2 linked regions of the Haloactinospora alba genome follow. The protein of the gene in region 2 interacts with the protein of the main gene of each other region in a pairwise test. Links are inferred from orthologs where the notes say so. Each region holds a gene or a part of one and is shown on either strand. Other genes may lie near its edges. The genes, in order: rpe and eno.

Region 1 (5,691 bases), 1.9 Mb from region 2 along the record:
CGCCACAGCCACCCGCGTTGGATCGTCGCGGCCCTGGCCGAAGCGCTGGGAGAGGCGCCTGACGGCGAGCTGCGGGAGACCGAGCAGCTGCTGACGACACACAACGAACGCCCTCTGGTCCCTCTGGTGGCGAAGCCGGGGCGGGCCACGGTGGAAGAGCTGTCGCACAGTGGCGCGGTACCCGCGGCCTATTCCCCCTACGCCGCTTACCTGCCGGAGGGCGACCCGGCAGCGCTGCCCGAGGTTCACCAGCGTCGTGCCGCCGTGCAGGACGAGGCCAGCCAGTTGGCGGCGCTGGCCGTGCTCCGTACCCCGATCGAGGGAAGGGACGCCCACTGGCTGGACGCGTGCGCGGGACCGGGCGGGAAGGCCGGCCTGCTCGCCGGCATCGCTGGCGAGCGCGGGGCGCGGTTGCTCGCTGCCGAGATGCGTCCCGCCCGGGCGGGACTGCTCGCCGGCGCGGTCGAGGGTTCCGCCGGTGAGGCGCAGGTGGTCGTCGCCGATTCCACCCGTCCGGCGTGGCGGAACGACACGTTCGACCGGGTGCTCGTGGACGTTCCGTGCAGCGGGTTGGGCGCGTTGCGCAGACGCCCGGAGTCGCGGTGGCGGCGCACGGAGGCGACCGTGACCGAGCTGGTGCCGCTGCAGCGTGAGCTGCTCGAACGCGCGCTGGACGCGGTTCGCCCCGGCGGGGTGGTGGGGTACGCCACGTGCTCGCCGCATCTGGGGGAGACCCGGGGCGTCGTCGACGCGGTCCGCGGCGAACGCGACGACGTCACCGCCGTGCGCGCCGCTGACCAGCTCACCGGTGTCGCGGACGTGGCGGCGGGCGAGTACGCGCAGTTCTGGCCGCACCGGCACGGTACCGACGCGATCTTCGTGGCGCTGCTGCGCAAACACTGAGGTGGTGGTCCGGGAACGGAAGCGGCCGGTGCCGTTCCCGCCTCCCACGAGGGGACTCGTTAGACTGCCGGATGTGGCAATCCAGATCTCTCCCAGCATCCTGTCCGCTGACTTCACTCATCTCGCGGACGAGGCGGCGGCGGTGGCGAACTCGGCCGACTGGCTGCACGTCGACGTCATGGACAACCATTTCGTACCCAACCTGACGTTGGGGCTTCCCGTTGTGGAGTCGTTACACCGCGTGGCGGACCTTCCGCTGGACTGTCATCTGATGATCGAGGACCCGGACCGGTGGGCTCCGTCCTACGCCGAGGCCGGAGCCGGCGGGGTGACCATCCACGCCGAGGCCGCCAAGGCGCCCGTGCGGACCCTGCGCACCATCCGTGCTGAGCACGCGCGTGCGGGACTGGCGATCAACCCCGCCACACCGGTCGAGCACTACGCCGAGCTGTTGCCGGAACTGGACATGGTTCTGCTGATGACCGTTGAACCGGGGTTCGGCGGGCAGAGTTTCCTCGAGATGGTCGTACCGAAGATCCGGCGCGCCCGGGAACTGATCGACGGTGGTGGGGGAACGGTCCGACTCCAGGTCGACGGTGGCGTCAGCGCCGACACGATCGAGCAGGCCGCCGCGGCGGGAGCGGACGTCTTCGTGGCCGGATCGGCGGTGTACGGGAAGGAGGACCCCGCCGCCGCTGTTGACGCGCTACGTGCCCAGGCACAACGGGAAGCACACTAAAGGCTCTGGAGCGAAGGAGCCCCACCACCGAGGGAGAGGTGAGCTCGCGGCTCTGGGCTTGTACGGATTTCACCTTTACCATCCGGTAGCAATTGCTTGCTCCGGACGGGTGCGAGCGCTGGTCGAAACAGCGAGGTGTGTCCATTGAACGCGGTCTGGGACGTCGAGGTCAGCATCATCCGGGGCATCCAGGCTCTGGGGCGATGGCTGGAACAGCCGATGCTCGCGGTGAGCGCCCTCGGTTCGGAGATGCTGTTCCTCGCGCTGCTGCCGCTGCTGTTCTGGTGCGTGCACGCGGGCTTCGGCGCGCGGATCGGTGTAGCCCTGCTCGGAACATCGGTGATTAACGGGTTACTCAAGAGCCTCGCCTACGGTGCGCGACCGTACTGGTTCGACTCGTCCGTGACGCCGATGTCCACGGAGAACACGTTCGGCGTTCCCTCGGGCCACACACAGACGGCGACGGTCGGGTGGGGGTACGCGGCCGCCAGGATATCCTGGCGGTGGTCGTGGCCGGTGGCCGGAGCGGCGATCGGTCTGACCGCGTTCTCCCGTGTCTACCTCGGGGTGCACTTCCTGAGCGACGTACTGGTCGGCCTGGCGGTAGGGCTGGGACTGTTGTGGGGGATGCTGCGCTACGAGGGCACCGTGCTGCGTTGGTGGCGCCAGCGCAGCCTGACGGTCCAGCTCGGCATGGCAGGAGGCGTCTCGCTTCTCCCCCTGGCACTGGCGGCGTCGTGGCAGGCAGTCCGCGGCGGGTGGGAGCCCCCGGAGGGGTGGGGCGGATCGGTCCCGGGGACGGTGCCCGGTGCGTCCGTGGAACACCTGGTCACCACGGGTGGTGCGTTTTTCGGCGTGCTGGCGGGACTGTCCGTGCTCGCGGTGCGGGGCTGGTACAGCGCGTCGGGTCCGGTCGTTTCCCGCGTGACACGGTACGTGTTCGGTGTTACCGGGCTGGTCCTCATCATGGTGGTACTGCGCCTCGCGCTGCCTGGTGGGAACGGTGCTGTGGGAGCGGTGGGCGACTACGTCGGTTACGCGCTCATCGGGGCCTGGACCGCGCTGGGAGCCCCCGAACTGTTCGTGCGTATGGGGCTGGCGCAACGCCCCGGCACCCAGGAAGCCCAGGAAGCGGGAGTGTGAGAACAGGAACGCTGCGGGTTCCCCGCTCCCCAGGGAATGCTCCGTCATGGCACACTTGTTTCAACAAACGTAAATCCAACGCGTGCTCCGGGGTCGGTGAAAGTCCGAACCGGCGGTGACAGTCCGCGACCCGACCGACATGCTCGGCCGGTGGAACCGGTGGAATTCCGGTGCCGACGGTGAAAGTCCGGATGGGAGGAAGTACGCGTGCGTTCGGATGGCGCCGGTGATGTGTGCCGCCGTATCCGAACGTCGAGACGGTCGCCGCACCAGTCCATCCCCGGAGCCGAGCAGGTGAAGGGGATAATTCGGACGTGTTTACCGGAATCGTGGAGGAACTGGGTGAGGTTCGCTCCATTGCGCCTGTCAGCGACGCGCCGGGGGAGAACCACCGTCTGGAGCTATACGGGCCAACCGTCGTCTCGGACGCGCGGCCCGGTGACTCCATAGCCGTCAATGGCGTCTGCCTGACCGTGACCGAAGCGTCGACGGACAGCTTCACCGTCGACGTCATGCAGGAGACACTGCACAGCTCCGGCCTCGGCAACCTGTTCCCGGGGGCCCCGGTCAACCTGGAGCGCGCCGCAGCGGTCTCGGACCGGATCGGCGGACACATCGTCCAGGGCCATGTCGACGGGACCGGGGAGATCCTGGAACGCCGTGACGACGAACACGGCGAGACCGTCCGTGTCTCACTCCCGGAGGAACTCGCCCGATACACGGTGCGGAAGGGTTCCGTCACCGTGGACGGAGTCAGCCTCACCATCGCGTCGCTGACCGAGACCTCCTTCAGTGTCGCTCTGATCCCGACCACCCTCGCGTGGACCACTCTCGGCCACAAACAGGTCGGTGACCCGGTCAACCTGGAGGTCGACGTCCTCGCCAAGTACGTGGAACGCCTGCTCGGCGACCGGAGCGCGGCCGGATGAGAACGATCCGGGAACCGCGGCCGGTCCGGAACCGCGCCACCGTGTTCCGGTGCTCGGGTCCCGACCAGCGGATCCGGCTTCTCCATCCCCGGCTCCGGTACGCGGGGGGAGGGAGCACCCCACCGTGCCGTCGCCGTGGGAACCGGAAACAGGGGCCGACGGTTGCCCACGTACGCGAGACATGACCCCTACCGCAACGGGGAGGCGGTGAGCCGTGACAACCGGGCGCACCCACCTCTCCAGCAATGACCCACAGCAAGGAGCGAGGATGGCCAGTACCGTCAGCGAGACGCCCGAAACCCCGATCCACCTCGACGACATACCCGGTGCTCTCGCGGACCTTGCCGCGGGCCGTCCCGTGGTCGTGGTGGACGACGAGGACCGGGAGAACGAAGGTGACCTCATATTCGCTGCCGAGAAGGCCACCCCGGAGCTCCTGGCCTTCATGATCCGCTACACCTCGGGCGTCATCTGCGTACCGATGCTCGGGGACGACCTCGACCGGCTCGAGCTCCCCCTGATGACCACGGCCAACCAGGAGAGCATGCGTACCGCCTACACCGTCACGGTGGACGCGCGCTCGGGCATCACGACCGGAATCTCCGCCGCGGACCGTGCCCGTACGATCGGTTTGCTCGCCGACGGGGAAAGCACGGCGAAGGACTTCGTCCGCCCCGGCCACATCCTGCCGCTGCGGTACCGCTCCGGCGGCGTCCTCAACCGGCGTGGGCACACCGAGGCCTCGGTCGACCTGGCCCGTCTGGCGGGACTGCAGCCGGCGGGTGTGCTCGCCGAAGTGGTCAACGACGACGGGACGATGGCCCGGCTACCGCGGCTGCGCGAGTTCGCCGACGAACACGGCCTGCGTCTCGTCTCCATCGAACAACTCGTGCAGCACCTGGGAGCAGCGGAGACCACCCCCTCGGCCGTCCCCGCCCGGATCCGGCGCGTGGTCGAGACGCGGATACCCAACCGGCACGGGGAGTGGCGTGCCGTGGGTTACCGGGGATCGGCGGACGGGGCCGAGCACGTCGCTCTGATCCACGGTGACATCGGTAACGGCACCGATGTCCTCACCCGGCTCCACTCGGAGTGCCTCACCGGCGACGCCTTCGGTTCACGCCGCTGCGACTGCGGTACCCAGCTCGAGGTGGCCATGGCCAGCATCGCCGAACACGGGAGCGGGGTCATCGTGTACCTGCGCGGACACGAGGGGCGCGGCATCGGGCTGTTGCACAAACTCCGCGCGTACCACCTGCAGGACGACGGAGCGGACACCGTCGACGCCAACCTCGAACTGGGACTGCCCGCCGACGCGCGGGACTTCAGTGCCGGCGGCCGGATCCTCGACGATCTCGGTGTCCACTCGGTGCGTCTGCTCAGCAACAACCCCGGCAAGGTCGAAGGGCTGGCCCGGCACGGCATAGCCGTGACCGAACGGGTCACCATGCCCACCGCCGTCACGGACGACAACCTGCACTACCTGCGCACGAAACGGGACCGAATGGGCCACGACCTTCCGGACATCGCCGCCGCCACCTGACCGGAGCACGAGAGACCTCGTCCTGTCGGGCGGGAGAAAAGCAACCACCCCAGCCCCACCCACCACGAAACGAGGAAACCGACAATGACCGCTGCAGGACGTCCCCAGGACCTCGCCGTAGACGCCACCGGTCTGCGGTTGGGAATCGTCGCCACCCGGTGGAACACCGAGATCGTCGACACCATGCTGGACTGCGCGCTGGATGCCGCGCGCCGCTCCGGGGTGGAGGACCCCACTGTGCTGCGGGTTCCCGGCACCGTCGAGCTTCCGGTGGCGGCACAGGAACTCACCCGGGAGCACGACGCCGTCGTGGCTCTGGGGGTCGTCATACGGGGCGGAACCCCGCACTTCGACTATGTCTGCCAGTCGTTCACCCAGGGGATCACCGAGGTCGCGCTGCGGTCCGCAACCCCGGTCGCCCACGGGGTGCTGAC
Region 2 (7,053 bases):
CGCCGATGGCCTCTGCCCCGGCGAAGCCGCCGCCGACGAACACGAAGTTGAGGGCCTTGCGGCGCACCTCGAGGTCGTCGGTGGAGTCGGCGATGTTGAGCTGCTCCAGCACGTGGTTGCGCAGGTAGGCGGCCTCTTCCACGGTCTTGATGCCGATGCCGGACTCGGCCAGTCCCGGGATCGGCAGCGTCCGGGAGATCGCCCCCGCGGCCATCACGATGTGGTCGTAGCTGATCTGGTAGGGGTCGCCCTCGTTGGGTTCGAAGTCGACCGTGCGCCCGGCGTGGTCGATACGGATGACCCGGCCGTTGAGCACGCGTGTGCGTTTCAGGACCTTGCGCAGTGGGACGACAGCGTGTCGTGGCGAGATACTGCCCGCCGCCAGTTCGGGGAGGAACGGCTGATAGGTCATGTAGGAGTTCGGGTCGACCACCGTGATCCGGGCCTCTCCCGGTCCGAGCTTGCGTTCCAGCCGCTTCGCGGTGTGCATCCCGAGATAGCCGCCCCCGACGACCAGTACGTGCGGTATCTCGGACTCGTCACCGCCACCGTGCACCAGCCGGTAGTTCCTGCTCTGGGTCATCGCGCATCCGCCTTAGATCCCCGCTTCGCACTCCCCACCGGGAGTACGAAAATCGGTAAGTCTTCTTTGACTGTCATCTTCCTGTCGGCTTTCTAGGGAAAGAAAGCTATTTCTTCTTGTCTAGCCGGGACTGCTTCCGCCATCCATGCTTGTGCATTCTTTCACAAGCCTCCCCTGTCAAGGAAGGAACGAACATGAAAGGTTTAGACCATCGTAGAACGCGGGTATACCTCTTCTGTCCAGCTCAGCGCGGTTGTGAATGGTTTCACGCGCGTTCTCAGGAGTGATCCGTCTCACTCTCGGACGGGGAACCCGGCGCGGCCGCCCGGCTACGGACCGGAGACGTCGCTCTCCTCGTCCTCGGGATCGGGCAGGCACAGGCTCCAGGCGAGCCCGTCCAGGATGTCGTGTTCACTGGTGAGGAAACCACCGGCGCCGGTCCGGACCATCACCCGCTCCAGGACCAGCGCGCCCGCGGCGATCACGTCCACCCGTCCCGGGTGCATCACCCCGATCGCGGCGCGCTGCTCGTGCGGCATCGCCAGCAGCTCCCGGGAGATCTCCCCCATCCGGCGCGCGGACACCCACGTGTGGTGGATCCGCTCGGCGTCGTAGCTCGGCAGGTCCAGCGCGATACCGGCCACCGTCGTGGCGGTCCCAGCGACGCACACCACCGTCGCCGCGTCGTCCAGCGGCACCGTGCGCGCCGCTTCCTCCAGCGCCGCGTCGATGTCGGCCCGGGCCGCGGCGACCTGGTCCTCCGCGGGCGGGTCGGTGGTGAAGTGCCGCTCCGTCAGCCGGACGCACCCCACGTCCACCGACCGCGCCGCGCGCACCGCCCCCGCCTCGTCGGCCTCGGCGTAGCCCAGCACGAACTCGGTGGAGCCCCCGCCGGTGTCCACCACGAGGAACGGGCGCTGCACGGGCGCGCCGCCGGCGGTCTCGGCCCCCTGCGGGGCGCCGGCGGCCTCGATCTCGGCCGTGGCGCCGACGAACGACAGTTCCGCCTCCTCGTCCCCGCTGATGATCTCGGGCTCGATCCCGAGGATCTCGCGCACCCCGTCGATGAACTCCTGGCGGTTGGACGCGTCGCGCGTGGCGCTCGTCGCCGCCATCCGCACCGCGTCCGGGCCGAGCTCCACGCCGTTGTCCCGCATCAGCTCGGCGTACTCGCGCAGCACGGTGAAGGTGCGTTCCAAGGCCTCCGGGGCGAACGCCCCGGTGCGGTCCACACCCTGGCCGAGCCGCACCACCTCCATACGCCGCTCGATGTCGAGCAGCTGCACCTCGCCGTCCTCCAACGCGAGCACGTTGGAGATGAGCAGGCGGATCGAGTTCGTGCCGCAGTCCACGGCCGCTACGCTGCTCACTCTTCGTTCCCTTCACTGTCGTCGTCGGCGCCCGCGCACGCGGCGGCGCCGTGTTCCGTTGCCACGCACGGCCCGTCGCGCCACCAGTCGGGCAGCGCCTCCAGCGCCTCCCGGCCCAGCGGGTTCGTTCCGGGCTCGGCCAGCTCGTGGCCGACCAGCGCGTGCAAGCACTTCACGCGGGTGGGCATGCCGCCCGCGCTCTGCATCCCCTCGGGCAGCGGGTCGCCGCCGTCGGCGCGGGCCTGTTCGGTGCGCGCCGCCAGGTAGGCCTCGTGCGCCCGCTCGTAGGACGCCCGCAGCTCCGGTTCCGTGTCCAGCCGTTCGGTCATCGTGCGCATCACGCCCTCGGACTCCAAGGTGCCGACGGCGGAAGCGACACGCGGACAGGTCACGTAGTACAGCGTCGGGAAGGGGGTCCCGTCTTCCAGGCGCGGTGCGGTGCGCACCACGTCCGGAAGGCCGCACGGGCAGCGGTGCGCCACGGCGCGCAGGCCGCGCGGCGGGCGCCCGAGCTGTTCCTCGACGGCGGCGGCGTCCTCGGGGGCGGGCCCTTCCCGGTCCGAACGCGCCTCACCGTGGTCATCAGGGGTAGTCATAACCTGTCCAGGTTATCCCCGCCCCGGAGGGGGACGCGGCACGGCCGCGGTGCGGCGCCCCTCACCGCTCGGGTGGCTGCGCCTCGGGGATCTCCTCCGCGTCAGGGCCGGGCTCGTCGGCCTCCCGCACCGACTCCCACAGCCGGCTGAACCACGGTTGGGACTTCTCCTCGGCATCCTCGCCGTCCTCGTCGCCCTCCGTGCCGGACACGATGACGTAGGAGTGCTCCCCCGGGTACTGGTAGTGCAACCGGGAGCGGGCCTCGCGTTCGATGTAGTCGGGGTCCTGCAGCCGCTCGCGGCGCTCCCTCAGCTCCTCCACCTTCTCGCGGGTCTCCTCGCGTTCCGCCCGCAGCTGGGCGATCTCGGAACGCTGGGCGATGTACTCCCGCAACGGATAGGCGAGGCTCAGCGCTATCGCGCACACCACCAGCGCCAGTATCGCGGCGCGGCTGGTCAGCGCGGGGCGGGACGGAAGCAGCCGTCCCGCCCCGGCCCGGCCCCCGCGGCCCTGACCGCGCGCGGGGCGCGGCCCCGCCCCACCCGGGCGGGAACCGCGCGAACGCTTGGGCTGTGGGGAATCCTCAGGCACGGCCCGTCAGCCTACTTCCGGCCCGCCGCGCGCGGGAAGGCCGACGCACCCGCGTACACGGCGGCGTCGTCCAGCTCCTCCTCGATCCGCAGCAGCTGGTTGTACTTGGCCACGCGCTCGCTGCGCGCCGGGGCGCCGGTCTTGATCTGGCCGGCGTTGGTCGCCACCGCGATGTCGGCGATGGTGGTGTCCTCGGTCTCCCCGGACCGGTGCGAGATCATGGCGGTGTAGCCGTTGCGCTGCGCGAGGGAGACCGCCTGCAGGGTCTCGGTGAGCGTGCCGATCTGGTTGACCTTGACCAGTAGCGAGTTCCCCGCTCCCTGGTCGATGCCGCGCTGCAGCCGCTGGGGGTTGGTGACGAACAGGTCGTCGCCCACGATCTGCACCCGGCCGCCCAGGGCGGCGGTGAGCTCGCTCCAGCCGTCCCAGTCCTCCTCGTCCAGCGGGTCCTCCAGGGAGACGAGGGGGTAGGAGTCCACCAGCTCGCTGTAGTACTGGGCCATGTCACTGGCCGTGCGCTTCTGGCCCTCGAACTGGTAGGTGCCCTCGGAGTGGAACTCACTGGCGGCGATGTCCAGCGCGAGCGCGATGTCGGTTCCCGGCGTGTAGCCGGCGGCGCGGATCGCCTCCAGGATGAGGTCGAGCGCGGCCCGGTTGCTGGAGAGGTTGGGGGCGAACCCGCCCTCGTCGCCGACGCCGGTGTCCAGCCCGTGGCCCTTCAGCACCTTCTTGAGCGCCTGGTAGACCTCGGCGCCCCACCGCACCGCCTCGCGGAAGCTGGCGGCGCCCACCGGGGCGATCATGAACTCCTGGATGTCGACGTTGGTGTCGGCGTGCGCACCACCGTTCAGGATGTTCATCATCGGCACGGGCAGGACGTGGGCGTTGGGACCGCCGATGTAGCGGAACAGCGGCAGGTCCAGGCTCTCGGACGCGGCTCGGGCGACGGCCAGCGAGGTCCCCAGCGCCGCGTTGGCGCCGATCCGGGACAGGCCCGCGGTGCCGTCCAGGTCGAGCAGCGCGCGGTCGATGAGCCGCTGGTCGTCGGGGGTGAATCCGAGGATCTCGTCGGAGATCTCGTCGTTGACGGCGGCTACGGCGTTCTCCACGCCCTTGCCGCCGTAGCGGTCGCCGCCGTCCCGCAGCTCGACCGCTTCGAACTGGCCGGTGGAGGCACCGCTGGGAACAGCCGCCGTGGCGGTGGTCCCGTCGTCGAGCAGGACCTCGACCTCAACCGTGGGATTGCCCCGGGAGTCGAGGATCTCCCGTCCCTGCACTGACTCGATCGACGCCAACGTCGTACTCCGTTTCTCGTGGTTGGTCCGGGTTCACGCGCCGCTGACGGCGCGCGCGGAACCGGCCGAACATCGCCGGCCCGGGGCGGCCTCCCCGCTGAGGCGGACGCGGGAACACCGCTGCTGCGCATCCGAGCCTAGCGACCCGGTCAGCACTACGTCTCGCCCCGGCACCACCGGCCCGGCCACCGGCGCGTTCGCCGTTCCGAACGGGAACCGGGGTTGGCGAAACGCACCCAATCCTCTACTATTCCCACCAAAGAAGTAGAAAATAAGCGACCACGAAGGCCCGGCCATGCAGACCCTTGTCCTCCTTGGCTTCGTCGGTCTCCTCGCCCAACTGATCAACGGGAGCCTGGGCATGGGGTACGGCGTCGCCTCCACCACGTTCCTGGTGACGCTGGGAACGGGTCCTGCCCTGGCCTCGGCGACCGTGAACCTCTCGCAGGTCGGGTCGCAGCTCGCGTCGGGCTTCGCCCACTGGCGGTTCGGCAACGTCGACTGGCGGATCGTGCGCCACCTGACCCTGCCGGGCGCCGCCGGGGCGTTCGCGGGGGCGGTACTGCTCAGCCGGATCTCCACCGCGGCCGCGGCCCCGCTGATGTCGAGCATCCTGCTCGCGCTGGGCACCTACATCCTGGTGCGGTTCACCCTGGGCGGAGTTCCCCGCCCCACCCTGAACCGGCCGCTGCGCGCCGCGTTCCTCGCGCCGCTGGGGCTCGTGGCCGGGTTCATGAACTCCGCCGGCGGGGGCGGCTGGGGCCCGGTCGGCACCACCGCGCTACTGGCCAGCGGGAAGGCCGAGCCCCGCAAGGTCATCGGGTCGATCAGCACCAGCGAGTTCGCCATCGTCCTGGCCGGCAGCGCCGGCTTCGCCGTCGGCCTGGGGCTGGGCGGCATCAACCTCGGCTGGGTCGTCATGATGCTGCTGGGCGGTGTGCTGGCCGCGCCCATGGCCGCCTGGCTCGCCCGGACCGTGCCCTCGCGCCTACTGGGCCCGGCGGTCGGCGGGATGATCGTCGTCACCAACGTGCGCGTGCTGCTCGACAACGCGTGGGCGCAGAACCACGCCGCGGTGGGCTACACCGTCTACGGCGCCGTCGCCCTGGCCTGGGCCGCGGCCGTGGCGTGGTCCTGGCGCGCCCACCGCGCGCAGCGTGCGGCGGCCGCCCCCGAGCGGGAGGCCGCACCGCAGCACGGTTAGACCCCTGGACGGCGGCCCGGCGCCGCCGCGCGAGCTCACTCGGGCGAGGCCTGCATCAGGGAGCGCGCCGCCTCGGTGACACTGCCGGACAGGGACGGGTACACCGAGAACGTGTGCGCGATGTCGTCCACGGTCAGCCGCTGCTGCACCGCCAGCGACACTCCCAGGATGAGCTCGCTCGCGTTGGGGCCGATGATCACACCGCCCAGCACGATCCCGGTGTGGCGCCGGCAGATCAGCTTGACGAAGCCGTCCTTGCTGCGGTTCATCTTCGCGCGCGGGTTGGTGTCCAGCGGCAGTGTGACGATGCGCCCGTCCACCTTGCCGGAGCGCACGTCCTCCTCGGTCACCCCCACCGCGGACAGCTCCGGGTGGGTGAACACGGTCGAGGCCACGGTGGACAGTTTCAGCGGCGACACCGCCTCGCCCAGCGCGTGCCACATCGCGATGCGGCCCTGCATGGCCGCCACCGACGCCAGCATGTTCACCCCGGTGCAGTCGCCGGCGGCGTACACGCCCGGGGTCGAGGTCCGCGACACCCGGTCGACCTGCACGAAACCGCCCTGGTCCAGGTGCACGCCGGTCTCCTCCAGGCCGATGCCCTGGGTGTTGGGGATCATCCCCACCGTCATCAGGCAGTGGCTGCCCTCGATCTGGCTGCCGTCGGACAGCTCCACCAGCACCCCGTCACCCGTGTTGGTGACCGCCTGGGCGCGGGTGTTGGCGAGCACGGTCATGCCGCGGCGCGCGAACACGTCCTGCAGCACCTCGGCCGCGTCGGCGTCCTGGGTGGGCATCACCCGGTCCCGGGAGGACACGAGGGTCACCTGGGAACCCAGTGCCTGGTAGGCGTTGGCGAACTCGGCGCCGGTGACGCCCGAACCCACCACGATCAGTTTCTCCGGCAGGCTCTCCAGGTCGTACAGGTGGCGCCAGCTCAGGATGCGTTCCCCGTCCGGCTGGGCCGAGGGGAGCTCGCGCGGGTGGGCGCCGGTGGAGACCAGCACGATGTCGGCGTGGATGCGACGCTCGCCCACCGCGACGATCCGCGGGTCGACCATCCGGGCCTCCCCCGCGATGACCTCCACACCCTCGGCGACGAGGCGGGCGTAGGTGTCCTGGGACTGGGCCCGGGCCAGCCGCTTCACCCGCGGGTTCACCGCCGCCATGTCGGGCTCGACGCTGCACTTGTGGTCGGGTTCGCCGCCGAGGTTGACGCCGAGCCTGGACGAGTCCGTGACGTAGGTCGTGTGCACGGAGGTGGCGATGAGCGTCTTGGACGGGACACAGTCCGTCAGGACACAGGCACCTCCGATACCGTCGCGGTCCACCACCGTCACGTCGGCGCCGAGCTGGGCGGCAACCAGGGCGGACTCGTACCCTCCGGGGCCGCCACCGATGATCACGACTTTC

Evidence for each region.
Region 1: the proteins of eno (region 2) and rpe interact in binary tests that used the Escherichia coli proteins (3 or more experiments, as listed by UniProt). The link is inferred for Haloactinospora alba from one-to-one orthologs.

What each region holds. Positions count from the first base shown.
Region 1 is NZ_VFQC01000001.1:1,318,135-1,323,825, forward strand. Bases 1-2,809 are described here. They hold rpe (ribulose-phosphate 3-epimerase), read left to right. Parts: upstream 1-976; coding sequence 977-1,642; downstream 1,643-2,809. Other genes in these bases: FHX37_RS05995 (RsmB/NOP family class I SAM-dependent RNA methyltransferase), read left to right, coding at 1-903; FHX37_RS06005 (phosphatase PAP2 family protein), read left to right, coding at 1,787-2,785. In the rest of the region: FHX37_RS06010 (riboflavin synthase), read left to right, coding at 3,100-3,714; FHX37_RS06015 (bifunctional 3,4-dihydroxy-2-butanone-4-phosphate synthase/GTP cyclohydrolase II), read left to right, coding at 3,983-5,257; ribH (6,7-dimethyl-8-ribityllumazine synthase), read left to right, coding at 5,342-5,691. UniProt on the Escherichia coli protein: Catalyzes the reversible epimerization of D-ribulose 5-phosphate to D-xylulose 5-phosphate.
Region 2 is NZ_VFQC01000001.1:3,174,048-3,181,100, forward strand. The notes cover bases 2,295-5,153. They hold eno (phosphopyruvate hydratase), read right to left. Parts: upstream 4,437-5,153; coding sequence 3,153-4,436; downstream 2,295-3,152. Other genes in these bases: FHX37_RS14260 (DUF501 domain-containing protein), read right to left, coding at 2,295-2,549; FHX37_RS14265 (FtsB family cell division protein), read right to left, coding at 2,611-3,141; FHX37_RS14275 (sulfite exporter TauE/SafE family protein), read left to right, coding at 4,732-5,153. Also shown: FHX37_RS14250 (NAD(P)/FAD-dependent oxidoreductase), read right to left, coding at 1-583; FHX37_RS14255 (Ppx/GppA phosphatase family protein), read right to left, coding at 913-1,953; more of FHX37_RS14260, read right to left, coding at 1,950-2,294; more of FHX37_RS14275, read left to right, coding at 5,154-5,640; FHX37_RS14280 (NAD(P)H-quinone dehydrogenase), read right to left, coding at 5,676-7,053. UniProt on the Escherichia coli protein: Catalyzes the reversible conversion of 2-phosphoglycerate (2-PG) into phosphoenolpyruvate (PEP). It is essential for the degradation of carbohydrates via glycolysis.